DNA from 4 places in the Halomonas qaidamensis genome. Region 4 is predicted to be linked to each of the others. Evidence: predicted binding sites of a transcription regulator. Region 4 holds the regulator's gene; each other region holds the start of a gene.
What was found. Region 4 encodes FNR, which switches genes on or off when oxygen is low (the NO sensors DNR and NnrR bind a similar motif). Its sites were predicted from a motif close to TTGATNTANATCAA; they were not measured.

Region 1 (3,119 bases), 340 kb from region 4:
TCGTTGGCGGATAGCTGGCCACCTTGTTGGGCCTTTCGCCACGGAAGTAATAGGTCGATCAGTAAAATGGCCGCCAGCCACAGCCCAAAGGTGCCGACAATGCCTAAGATGCCGGAAGAGCCAGCAGGAATGCCGTAGTGGTGGAAACCTGCACTGTTGCGGGCTACGTGTTGAACATCCATCAGCACTACCCAGCGGAACATCCAGCCCATATGAATGGCCACCAGCCCCAGTAACCATGCCCAGGCAAACAGTGCTGGCTGGCGCTTTGATGTGCGTGTTAGCAGAAACACAATGCTGGCAAATAGCGCAACGCTGGTAATGCCACCCCACAGTGCGGTACTGCGCCAAGAGGGGCTGTAACGGACAGACTCCAGCGCCGCCGCTACTGAGCCAACGTGGGCATTCAGGCCATCTAATAGCCAGCTAAGCGCGATAAGCCCTGCCAGCGCACAAAAGGCCAACAGGACATAGAGCATTTGCCGGGTGGTGGCGGATGAGCAGATACCGCTCACACGGTTTAACACCAGTACTAACCCAGCGGCGGCGATAAATCCGGTGGCGACCAGCATGGGCGGTAGCCAAATCGTGTTCCATAAGGGGCGAGCTTTGACGATAGCCAGTTCCGCGCCGGTATAGAGCATGATGCCGCTAGACAGTAACAAGGCGGCTAACCCCACTATTGCCACCAGTACTTTGGGCGTTGAACCACTGCCCATGCTCAGCCACTTGGCGATCAACCCGCTGAACCCCGCTGTCTGTTGCCGAGCTTGCAGTGCGGGACGCCAGGCCAGCCAGGCGAAGCCTAAGACGCTGATCAGATAGAGCGGCAGTACCACGCTGCCAATCGACATCCACGAGTGAGTGTTGGCATAGGCGTAGAAGTGCCAGAAGCGCAGTGGCTGGTGCAGGTCTGCTAATAGAGCCACCGGTGCGACTAACGTTGTGCTGACGCAGGCGATGAGCGCTAGACGTGCGGTGGGCAGCCAGGCTTTTTTGCCAAAGATTAATGCCGGGGCTGCTAGCCATAGGCTCGCGTAGGAGACTGCGATCATAAAAAAGTACTGTACCGCCCAGGGATACCAGGCGATGTCGTAACGGGGTGCGAGTAATTCAATGGTGGAATTCATAGCCCATCTCCTGGCCGTGGGGGTCGAGCACTTCAAGCGCCACGGGTTCTGCCACGGGGCGTGTGGTGAATCGTTCGTCCATACCTAAATAGAACACCTGGGGGAGGGTGTTTTTTTCTGGCTGTAGCACCATAAGGGCGTCGCGATGCTCGTTGATCAGACGGCTGATTTGGCTGTCTGGATTGCGCATGTCGCCGATAATCCGCGCGCCGCCTACGCAGCTTTCAACACAGGCGGGTAGCAGCCCAGCTTCTAGACGATGGGCACAGAACGTGCATTTGTCGGCGGTTTGAGTGCGTTCGTTAATAAAGCGTGCATCGTAGGGGCAGGCGTTAACGCAGTACGCACAGCCGACACAGCGGTCGCTATCCACCACAACGATGCCATCTTGCTGTTGGTAGGTCGCTTCAACGGGACAAACTGGCACGCAGGGTGGGTTTTCGCAGTGATTGCACAGCCGGGGCAGCATAAACGTAGCTAGCTCACCACTCTCTTGATGCTGCACTTCATACTGGGCAACTGTGGTACGAAATTGGCCTAACGGCGCGGCGTTTTCGATATGACACGACACGGTGCAGGCCTGGCAGCCGATACACTGGCGCAGATCAATCAACATGCCATAACGTTTGGTGGGGTCGCCTTCGCGACGAACAGGCTGCTGATTGATGCCTGCGCTGGCAAGGCTGGAAAACGGTACTAGGGCAGCGCCTGCACTTAGGCGGGCCAGCTGGCCTAGTAACGACCGGCGTATGGCGTCCATAACGCCTCCTTAGCTAATAAAAATGTCGCTGTTACCAACGTCGCTAATAAAACGTCGTTGTTGCAGGCGAATGAAGTGGATACGCTAAGGTTACGCCTTTGGTAGTATAAAAAATTGATGCGTGTCAATGGGTTAGCGCAGGTTTCTTAATGCTCCCTTAATCTTAGAGCGCTAACGAACTGTTTTAAAACGAAAACAGGCTAGCCCATGGGCCAGCCTGATAGTAAATAAAAGATAAATATGGGGTAAATAGTGACGTTAGGTAGCAACTGTTGCTATGGCGTCTCCAGTTCTAGAGTGCGACGTAAGACATTGAGTTCGTCAATGCCTAAATGCTCTAGCCTTCCGGCGAGTAGGTCGCTGATCTTTTGCACTGGAAGCCCCGCCCGGCGGGCGATTTCGCGGCTTCCCAAATCTGATACGGCGATCAGGCGGGTAATGATACGCATAAGGCGCGTACGTTTTTCTAAATCCCTGACATCGAGGTCAGGGCTGCTTCGCGGAGGATCTAGCGTGTCTGCGTGAGCAGTTGAGTATGCCGTACTCATGGGACTCCATCAGTCTGAAATGACAATCACACAATGCCGCCAAGTCGCGCGCTTTTCAATGCTACTTTGATTAAAATTTCGATCTATTTACAAACGCGCCCAAAAGCACACGCTCTGGTAGACTATGCGCCTTCTAATTTCCTGGTAAGCCGCCTGTGGTTAGCGGCTTGTTAAACGCTTTATTGCTTTCGTAGGCCTTTGGCCGAGGAGTTTTTGCATGTCGAACAGCGCACCTAAAGTGGGCGTGATCATGGGGTCGAAATCTGATTGGCCCGTCATGGAGCACGCAGTGGCGATGCTAGAGCGGCTAGGTGTTCCTTATGAAACCCGCGTTGTCTCTGCCCATCGTACCCCTGACTTGCTGTTCGACTATGCTAAAAGCGCTGCTGAACGCGGCCTGCAAGTGATTGTGGCTGGCGCTGGCGGTGCTGCCCACTTGCCCGGCATGGTGGCCTCTCAAACGGCGCTGCCGGTGCTAGGCGTGCCGGTGGAATCTAAAGCGCTGAAAGGCCTAGATTCGCTGCTTTCCATCGCCCAGATGCCTGGCGGCATTGCTGTTGGCACACTGGCGATTGGTAAAGCGGGCGCGACCAATGCTGGCTTATTGGCGGCACAGATTGTTGGTTTGCAAGATAGCACCGTGCGCGAAGCGGTTGAGACCTTCCGCGCTGAGCAAACCCA
Region 2 (3,119 bases), 1.2 Mb from region 4:
GATTTCATCGTTGCGCAAGGCAATCAAGCCATCGTCGGCCATCTCTTCCAGCTCCTTCAATGCCTTGGCGAAGTAACTGCCAAACTCAATGCCGTGGCGAGCCTCGATAGCAGCGAACTCAAGATGGCCGTGACACATCAGGGTATTGATGACATCACGACGTAGGATGTCGTCATCGCTGAGGCGATAGCCACGGAAGACCGGTAAACGCCCCTCGTCCAGTCGGTGCTGGTACTGGGCCGTCTCTTTCACGTTTTGACTGTAGGTATCCCCCACCTTGCCGATGGAGGTGATGCCTAACCCAATCATGTCGCAGTCGGCGTGGGTCGAATAGCCCTGAAAGTTACGCTGCAACGTGCCATTTTCACGGGCCACGCTCAGCTCGTCATCCGGCAAAGCGAAGTGGTCCATACCGATGTAGACGTAACCAGCAGCGGTCAGGCGATTAATCGTTAGCTCCAACAGCTCCAGCTTGCGCTCTGGCGGCGGCATATCCTCAGGGCGGATCAATCGCTGAGCCTTGAACAATTCCGGTAAATGAGCGTAGCTATAAGCGGCTATGCGATCTGGCTGTAGGTCAATAATCTTGCTCAGCGTGGTATCAAAACTGGCCACCGTCTGTAGCGGTAGGCCATAGATCAAATCCACACTGACTGATTCAAAGCCAGCGTCACGGGCGGCCTTAACCAGCGAGACCACCTGCTCTTCACTCTGCACGCGGTTGACCGCTTGCTGCACCTCGTGATCGAAATCCTGCACACCGAAGCTCAACCGATTGAACCCTAGTGCGAACAGTTCATACACCTGCTCGGGGGTTACTGTGCGCGGGTCTACTTCTAGCGAAAACTCGCGCTCTTCAGGCGCGGCAAAATGAAAGGCATCATCCAATGTCGCCATCAACTCGCCCAACTGAGCGTTACTCAGATAAGTGGGCGTGCCGCCCCCTAGGTGAAGCTGCGTCATTCGTCGCGTGCTATCGAACAGCGCTCCTTGAACGCTAATCTCCTGCCTTAGCCACTGAAGATACTCCGCTGCCCGCTCGGTGTTATGAGTAATGATTTTATTGCAGGCGCAGTAGTAGCACAGGCTTTTGCAGAACGGGATATGTACATAAACCGACAGTGGCTTTGGTTCTTCAGCCTGATTACTGCGCTCGGCGGCGCTGCGATAGTCATCCTCGGCAAACGCCGCATGAAACTGTGGCGCCGTCGGGTAGGAGGTGTAGCGGGGTCCTGGCCGGTCATACTTTTCTACCAGGGGGCGGTTGAACAACGGCTCGTCTTGCATAATTAACGGGGTCTCTAGCGGTAGGCGCAGCAAGCGCTGGTTAATATTCATACGGTATACGTTTTTAAAAAAACCTGCATCCATCGCATGGCCCTGCGGCGTTCCGTCCCCTTTGAAAGCATTCTCATAATGACCTGAGTCAAAGGGAGGCAAACAATAGGCGACTACTATGCTCAGGTTTTCATCTTAAGGAGTCTTCGCAATGGAGCTTGTATGCCCTGCTGGCAACTTGCCTGCCTTGAAGCGTGCGGTGGATGAAGGAGCCGATGCCGTTTACTTCGGTTTTCAAAATGCGACGAACGCGCGCCAGTTTGCTGGGCTAAATTTCACCGACAAGCGCGCCCGCGAAGGGATCGACTACGCCCATCAACGCGGCAAACGAATACTTTGCGCGATTAACACCTACCCCCAACCCGATGGCTGGCAACAGTGGACCCGCGCCGTGGATCAGGCGGCCGACCTAGGCGTCGATGCTTTAATTCTAGCCGATATGGGGCTACTTGATTACGCTGCCCAGCGCCACCCTAACGTGGCTCGACACCTGTCGGTACAAGGGTCGGCAACCAGCCATGAAGCACTACGTTTCTACCATGACCACTTTGGCATCACGCGTGCCGTATTGCCCCGAGTGTTATCTATCACCCAGGTACGTGACTTAGCCAAGCAAACGCCAGTGGAACTCGAAGTGTTTGCCTTTGGTAGCTTATGCATTATGGCGGAAGGCCGCTGCTACCTCTCTTCCTACCTCACCGGCGATTCACCCAACACGCGAGGCGTCTGCTCACCTGCGGCGCATGTTCGCTGGGAAGAGACGCCCCAAGGTCTAGAATCGCGGCTTAACAATGTGCTTATTGACCGCTACGCGGAAGGTGAACGCGCAGGCTACCCCACCCTGTGCAAAGGCCGCTTTGAGGTGGGCGGTGAGACCTATCACGCCATTGAAGAACCCACTAGCCTCAACACCCTGGAACTGTTGCCCGAATTGCGTGAACTGGGTATTAGCGCAGTTAAAATTGAAGGCCGCCAGCGCAGTCCCGCGTATGTGTCTAAAGTAGCCGGCATTTGGCGTCAGGCACTGGACCGTCTTGAAGATGCGCCTGGACGCTTTCAACCAGAACATGCCTGGATGGCTGGCCTTGCCGAGCTTTCCGAAGGTGCTACCACTACCTTAGGCGCCTACGAGCGACGCTGGAAATAGGAGCTCTCCATGTCTACCCCGACTCTGCAACTGTCCCTGGGCCCGGTACTGTTCTACTGGACACGAGAGCGCTACGCCAATTTCTACCGCGAAGCAGCCGACTGGCCGGTGGAGATCGTTACCCTAGGCGAGACCGTCTGCTCCAGGCGTCGCGATATGAAACTGGACGACTGGCTTGGCATTGGGCGCGAGCTTACCCAAGCGGGCAAGCAAGTGGTGCTCGCCAGCCAAACATTGATTGAATCTGAGGCCGATTTGCGCGACTTGCGCAAGCTCTGCGACAACGGCGACTTCATCGTGGAAGCCAACGACCAAAGCGCCTTACAACGCCTTTCGTGTGCTGGGCTACCGTTTATCGCTGGGGCTGCGCTGAATCTTTATAACCCCGCAACGCTAGGCGTTATGAAGCGCACCGGGATGCAGCGCTGGCAAGCACCGGTAGAAATGTCTAAAAAGGACTTGGCCCAGCTGATCGCCGACTGCCATCAGGCAGGTGTCAGCCAGCCCTGCGAGGTGTTTGCCTACGGCCACTTGCCACTCGCCTGGTCATCACGCTGTTTTACCGCGCGACGCCATCAAACGCCCAAAGATCGCTGCAAATTTGTTTGCCAAAAGTATCCTGAAGGCTTAGTAC
Region 3 (3,119 bases), 1.0 Mb from region 4:
GCACAAAACGGTGGTTTCCACTTGGCAGCATCAGCTCCATGCCATCGCCTATTTCAAAGCGGTTTTTCACCTCAATGTCTAGCCAGCCACGCACGGGATCGTAGCCCAATACTTCACCGACAAACTGTTGGTGGACACCGATAGAGCTGCCCTGCTCATAGCTCTGAAATTCATCGTGTACATGGCGCCGATAGAAGCCTTCGGTGTACCCCCTGTTGGCTAGGTTTTCAAGCTCATCCATTAGCCCCATATTAAAGGGGCGGCCAGCCACGGCATCGTCAATTGCTCGGCGGTAAACCTGCGCGGTACGCGCAACGTAGTAGTGGGACTTTGTCCGCCCTTCGATCTTTAGCGATGCCACACCCATTTCTGTCAGGCGCGCTACGTGCTGTACCGCACGCAGATCCTTCGAGTTCATAATGTAGGTGCCGTGTTCATCTTCGTACACCGGCATTAATTTACCGGGGCGGGTAACGTCTTCAATTAGCGCCGAGAGCTCGTCTTGGTCGGCGGCAGACGTGCTAACACCGGCAGGTATCAGGTCGCCTGTCTCATCTTGGGTAGCCGCTATCGTGTTGTACTTCCAACGGCATGCATTGGTGCAGGTACCTTGATTGGGGTCGCGGTGGTTAAAATAGCCCGATAGCAGGCAGCGCCCAGAATAAGCGATACATAGCGCACCGTGAACAAAGGTTTCGATCTCTAGGCCAGGGCACTCGGCACGAATTTCACCTATTTCTTCAAGGGATAACTCCCGAGATAAAATAATGCGGCTGATACCTTGGCGCTGCCAGAATTGCGCAGCGGCCCAGTTCACCACGTTAGATTGCACCGAAAGATGGATCTCTTGATCCGGCCAGCGATCGCGAATCATCATAATCAGTCCCGGGTCTGACATGATCAGCGCATCCGGCCCCGCCTCAATGACTGGCTCCATATCCCGCAGGTACGTTTTCAATTTGCTGTTATGTGGGGCAATGTTAGAAGCAACGTAGAACTTCTTGCCTCGCGCGTGGGCGTAGTCAATACCACGATGCAAATTATCGACTTTAAAATCGTTGTTGCGCACCCGAAGTGAATAGCGAGGTTGACCTGCGTACACCGCATCAGCCCCATAGGCAAACGCGTAACGCATATTTTTAAAAGTACCGGCAGGCGAGAGTAATTCAGGAGCTTGCATAGATAGTCACCGTTGTCAGGACGATGGCGCAGGAGCGCTTATGATGAGAGTGGCGGATTATAACCAGCTCAAGCCCTCTGTCTTGCCCAGCTACCAACTTTGATGATCCAGATCAAAAAGTAGCCGTAATCAGTTGTTTGATAACCCTTAGAGGTAACAACGCTGTTGCTCACCCAGCGGCCAACACGTTTACGCAGTTGGGCGACGCTTCAGCGTCGTACGGCGGTCATGGTAGGCAATCGCTAGCCCGCTGCCCATAATCAGCGCACTGCCCACCCATACCCATAGGTCAGGCAGTTCTCCCCAGAACCACCAACCCAACAGTACCGCCCACAGCATGGCCGTGTAATCAAACGGTGCTGCAATAGCCGCTGGGGCAAAGCGAAAGGCTAGGGTAATAAATGCGGTGGCTCCGATACCTAATACACCGGCGGCTAAAAAACCCAACCAGTGCCAGGGCTGCGGGGTCTGCCACACCCAGGGCAAGCTAATAGTTGTCAGTAAAAAAGGTACTAACGTCATATAAAATACCATTGCCCATAGGTGCTCCCGAGCGCCATAGCGACGCGCAGTAATCATCAGCAATGCATAGAAAACTGCCGCCCCCAGAAGGGTCAGCGCGCCCACCTGAAACGCGCCACCACCTGGGCGAACCACAATTAATACACCAACAAAACCAACTAACGATGCTATCAGTACCGGTGAATCAATACGCTCACCAAGCAGCGGCACCGACAGCAGCGTGACAAACAGCGGCGCTACAAATGCAATCGCTGTGGCTTCGGCAAGCGGCATCAGCGTTAGCCCCCAAACAAAGCAGACCATGGTGGCAGTGTAAATTACCCCTCTTAACAAATGCACACGAGGCCGCGCGGTACGCAGCTTGCGTAATCCACCTGAGAAATAAGCCAAGAGTGCAATTAACGGTAATGACACTACGGTACGAAAGAAAATAATCTGTAACGGCGAATGCACTTCACCTAGCCATTTCGACACCGCATCACCCAACGCTAAGAACAGCACCCCCAAGCACATACAGAGAATGCCTTTTAACGACGTAGTCACGATGCTCTCCTTACTTTCCGGACACTATCTAGCGGAATTCAACACTAATAAAAAACCCCGCCAATGGGACACTGGCGGGGTCGCGATTGTCGTGTGGCTTTATAAGCTTGCGTTGACCACCATGCACTCCATACCCTGCGCCTTTAACGACCTACAGGCACGCCTTGCACGCGGTTCATCCAGTGCCACGACCCTAGCGCGGAATACTGTTGTTTGGCCCTCTAGCGCATCGATAGCAACACGTCCACCCACTTCATGGGGTAGTCGTTGAGCTGCTTGACGAGCCAGTTGCTCAGCGCGTGCCGCTTGGCTAAAAGCCCCTACCTGAATGCCCCAGCTATCTGAGGAGATTGCTCCCTGGGGCACTCCGGCAAGCTCTCGCTCACGTTCAAGAAAAGCAGCAAGTGGGTCTGGGGCATTGGTTGTAGATGCTTCCGCCGCTTCTTCCATTGAGCGTGAAAGGCGCTCTTCAACTTCGACAGACGGCGTAGAAGAAGCTGGTAAAGGGGACAACCTGGTCGCGGTTAAATCATTCCTAGTAGTGCCGTCACTCGCCAGTACGGGACGACTAGCTGCAGGTGGCGTTGTTACAGGCCGAGAAAGGGGGCGAGCAACAGGACCAGAAAAAGCCATATATTCGCTAGAAAAATTGGTATTCGCCAGCCATGTCTGCTGGTCTCGTAGGGCTGCACGTGCAAAGCTACGGTCTAATAGGTTAGCCATATGAGTATCTCGAGACGCCCCACTAAAGCCCCCCATTACAATTCCCACCAAACGACGACCGTCGTGAACAGCCGTTGTCGCCACGTTAAAACCCGATGCACGGATAAAGCCGGTTTTAAGGCCATCTGCCCCTGGGTAGTTTTTCACTAAA
Region 4 (3,119 bases):
GCTCGCTCAATCTTGATTTAATCTATGGGCTGCCCTTTCAAACGGAAAAAAGCTTTGCTGAAACACTGGGCCAGATTATCGAATTAAATCCTGCCCGCCTGTCAGTATTTAACTATGCCCATATGCCCACCCGTTTTGCCCCTCAGCGACGTATCAATGAAGCAGACCTCCCCAACGCTGACGAGAAGCTGGCAATATTGCATACCACCATTGAGATGCTAACTAACGCAGGCTATGTGCATATCGGGATGGATCACTTTGCGCGCCCAGATGATAGTCTTGCAATTGCTCAGCGCAACGGAACCTTGCAGCGCAATTTTCAGGGTTACTCTAGCCATGCACAGTGCGATTTAGTTGGATTAGGCGTCTCCGCCATTTCACGGATTGACGATGTTTACGCACAAAATCCGACTCAGCTTGATCAATACGAAACATCTTTAGATCAAGGTAGGCTGGCAACCGTCAAAGGATTAAGGTTAAATAAGGACGACCTAATACGCAGAGACGTCATTGAGCGGCTAATGTGCGATATGTGCATTGATTTAGCAGCCATAGGAAAGCGTTGGAACATTGATGCTAGCGACTATTTTTCCACTGCTCTTGAACAGCTGCGTAACGCTGAACAAGATGGATTAGTCACTTTTCATCAGCAAATGATTAGCGCCACCCCTATTGGTCGGCTGTTGATTCGCCATCTAGCAATGGCCTTTGATGCTCGCCTCGCGGATCAGTCGACCCAACGCTACTCAAAGATTGTGTAAGCTTCTTGAGACGTCTTGCCCCAGGGCCTATCATGGCTAACGAGAAAGGGAGAATGATATGCCACACCCCGTCAGCCAACGACGCTCACTGTTGCAAGAAGCACGCTGCCAAACTTGTAGCTTAAGCTCACTGTGTCTACCGCTCGCATTAGAACTTGAAGACATGAGCCAGTTTGATGCGATCATCCGTCGCCGTGCACCACTCAAAAAAGGCGAGCCACTGTTTCGTCAGGGCGACCGTTTTACCAGTGTGTATGCCGTTCGCTCAGGCAGTCTAAAACAGGTGACCAGCGAAGGTAATGGCAACGATCAACTGACAAATTTCTACCTGCCCAGTGAACTGGTCGGATTGGACGGCATCGATGAAGAGCACTACCCCGGTAGCGTGATTGCCCTGGAAACTACCACAGTGTGCGAAATTCCGTTTGATCGTTTGGATCTACTTTCTGAAGAACTTCCGGAACTGCGTGGACAGCTATATCGCAGTATGAGTAAAGAGCTGCGAGACGATCGGCGCATGATGCGCTTGTTATCACGCAAAACTGCCGATCAGCGCTTGGCCAGCTTTTTAGTCACGCTTTCAGACCGTTTTCGCCGGCGCGGGTACTCGCCTTACAGCTTCAGGCTTTCTATGTCCCGCGCAGACATTGGTAATTACTTAGGCTTAGCGGTAGAAACGGTCAGCCGAATTCTTAGTCGCTTTCAACAGCAAGAAGTGGTCGCAGTTTCGGGGCGCGAGGTTAATATTTTAGATATGCAGCGTCTTATTACACTGGCTGAAGAAGAAGAGCAGCCGACTGCTCTACGCTAAGACTCAACGCTAAGCGTTTGAATACGGCGCTCCATCAGCGCCGCCTGCTTGGCTTCTAGCCCTGTAAAGTCAAACAGCTGGCGATCTGCTAGCTGTGAAGGCGCCACATTGGTCACCGCTTTGAACATGCTTTCTAGACGCCCTGGGTGCTTTTTATCCCATTCGGCCAACATATCTTTTACAATTTGTCGCTGAAGATTGGGCTGAGAGCCACACAAGTTACAAGGAATAATGGGGAATTCCATTAGCCTGGAAAATTCCACAATATCAGCCTCTTTGCAGTAGGCAAGGGGTCGAATGACAATATTTTTGCCATCATCTGACAAAAGCTTAGGTGGCATTGCTTTTAAAGTGCCTCCAAAGAACATATTTAGAAACAGTGTTTCCAAAATGTCTTCACGATGATGCCCTAACGCAATTTTTGTCGCACCAATCTCTTCAGCAAAACCATAAAGTGAACCACGCCTTAATCGAGAACAAAGCGCACAGGTCGTTTTGCCCTCTGGGGTTTTCTCTTTCACCACTGAATACGTATCACGCTCTAGAATGTGGTACTCAACACCCAATTTATCCAAATACTGGGGCAGCACATGCTCTGGAAAATCTGGCTGCTTTTGATCCATATTGACAGCGACCAAAGAGAAGTTAACCGGTGCATTTCGCTGTAGGTTGAGCAGTATTTCCAGCATCGTATAGCTATCTTTGCCACCAGACAGGCACACCATCACCTTGTCACCTTCACCAATCATCTGATAGTCAATAATGGCATTGCCGACTTCTCGCCGTAAGCGCTTTTGCAGCTTATTGAATTCACGCTTCTGCTTAGCATCGTGATGGTCGGACTGCGCCTGAAGGTGATCAACAGAACACTTGTCTGCAGAAGTATTTTCAGACGCTGCGGGATCAAAATAATCAGGTGATAGCATAATGTGGGCACTGCCGATGGTAGAAGAAGCAGCGGGCATTCTAACAATACTCGTTCCCTGCACCCAACATAAACGGGCTAATTCAACGTTAATAGGAATAATACGCTAAACGTGCCGAGCTGCCTCACGTTGCAAACGTAGATACAAAAGAGCACTCGCCGTTGCATCCCCCAATACGCCGATCCATTGGAAAACTGGCATTTGCCAGCAAGCTAATGCTTCTGCAATCTGACTACGCATCTCACTCTGAGGATGTAGCCGGCGTAACTGGCGATAGTGCAGCTTTCCAACATCGACCTGGGCGTTAGGCAAACCAAATCCTATCCCTACTTTGAACAGATGGTTTAGATGTTCCAACGAGTGCTCTAACTGCCAACCAATTAGCGGCCGATTACCAATAAATTCAGCCAACGCCCCAAGATGCTCGGCGTTAGGCATGAGCACTTTGTCAGTCGCATACAGCTGCTGGTGTCGCCGCAGCGTAGCGCTGTTGCTTCGCTCATCTGCCAAGGTTGCCACCCAAGCTTGGCTGGTATGCACTCTACCCGGGCTAAAGATAACCGCAGCTACACTAACCACGGGCGATTGGCCTGGGCTAACCTGACAAGCAAGCGCTACCAT

Region 1: dsrO (sulfate reduction electron transfer complex DsrMKJOP subunit DsrO) is a predicted target of FNR. The motif match lies at 2,005-2,018, and genes of this name have one in related genera.
Region 2: hemN (oxygen-independent coproporphyrinogen III oxidase) is a predicted target of FNR. The motif match lies at 1,417-1,430, and genes of this name have one in related genera.
Region 3: trhP (prephenate-dependent tRNA uridine(34) hydroxylase TrhP) is a predicted target of FNR. The motif match lies at 1,283-1,296, and genes of this name have one in related genera.

Annotation. Positions count from the first base shown of each region.
Region 1 covers NZ_CP080627.1:2,652,719-2,655,837, reverse strand. The annotation lists gene nrfD (NrfD/PsrC family molybdoenzyme membrane anchor subunit) at 1-1,130, opposite strand, end outside; gene dsrO (sulfate reduction electron transfer complex DsrMKJOP subunit DsrO) at 1,114-1,890, opposite strand; gene K1Y77_RS12035 (XRE family transcriptional regulator) at 2,166-2,438, opposite strand; gene purE (5-(carboxyamino)imidazole ribonucleotide mutase) at 2,656-3,119, shown strand, end outside.
Region 2 covers NZ_CP080627.1:370,401-373,519, reverse strand. The annotation lists gene hemN (oxygen-independent coproporphyrinogen III oxidase) at 1-1,287, opposite strand, end outside; gene ubiU (ubiquinone anaerobic biosynthesis protein UbiU) at 1,490-2,485, shown strand; gene K1Y77_RS01820 (U32 family peptidase) at 2,495-3,119, shown strand, end outside.
Region 3 covers NZ_CP080627.1:215,765-218,883, reverse strand. The annotation lists gene trhP (prephenate-dependent tRNA uridine(34) hydroxylase TrhP) at 1-1,180, opposite strand, end outside; gene K1Y77_RS01050 (DMT family transporter) at 1,370-2,245, opposite strand; gene K1Y77_RS01045 (serine hydrolase) at 2,345-3,119, opposite strand, start outside.
Region 4 covers NZ_CP080627.1:2,989,495-2,992,613, forward strand. The annotation lists gene hemN (oxygen-independent coproporphyrinogen III oxidase) at 1-761, shown strand, start outside; gene fnr (fumarate/nitrate reduction transcriptional regulator Fnr) at 820-1,572, shown strand; gene ttcA (tRNA 2-thiocytidine(32) synthetase TtcA) at 1,569-2,537, opposite strand; gene K1Y77_RS13565 (3'-5' exonuclease family protein) at 2,604-3,119, opposite strand, start outside.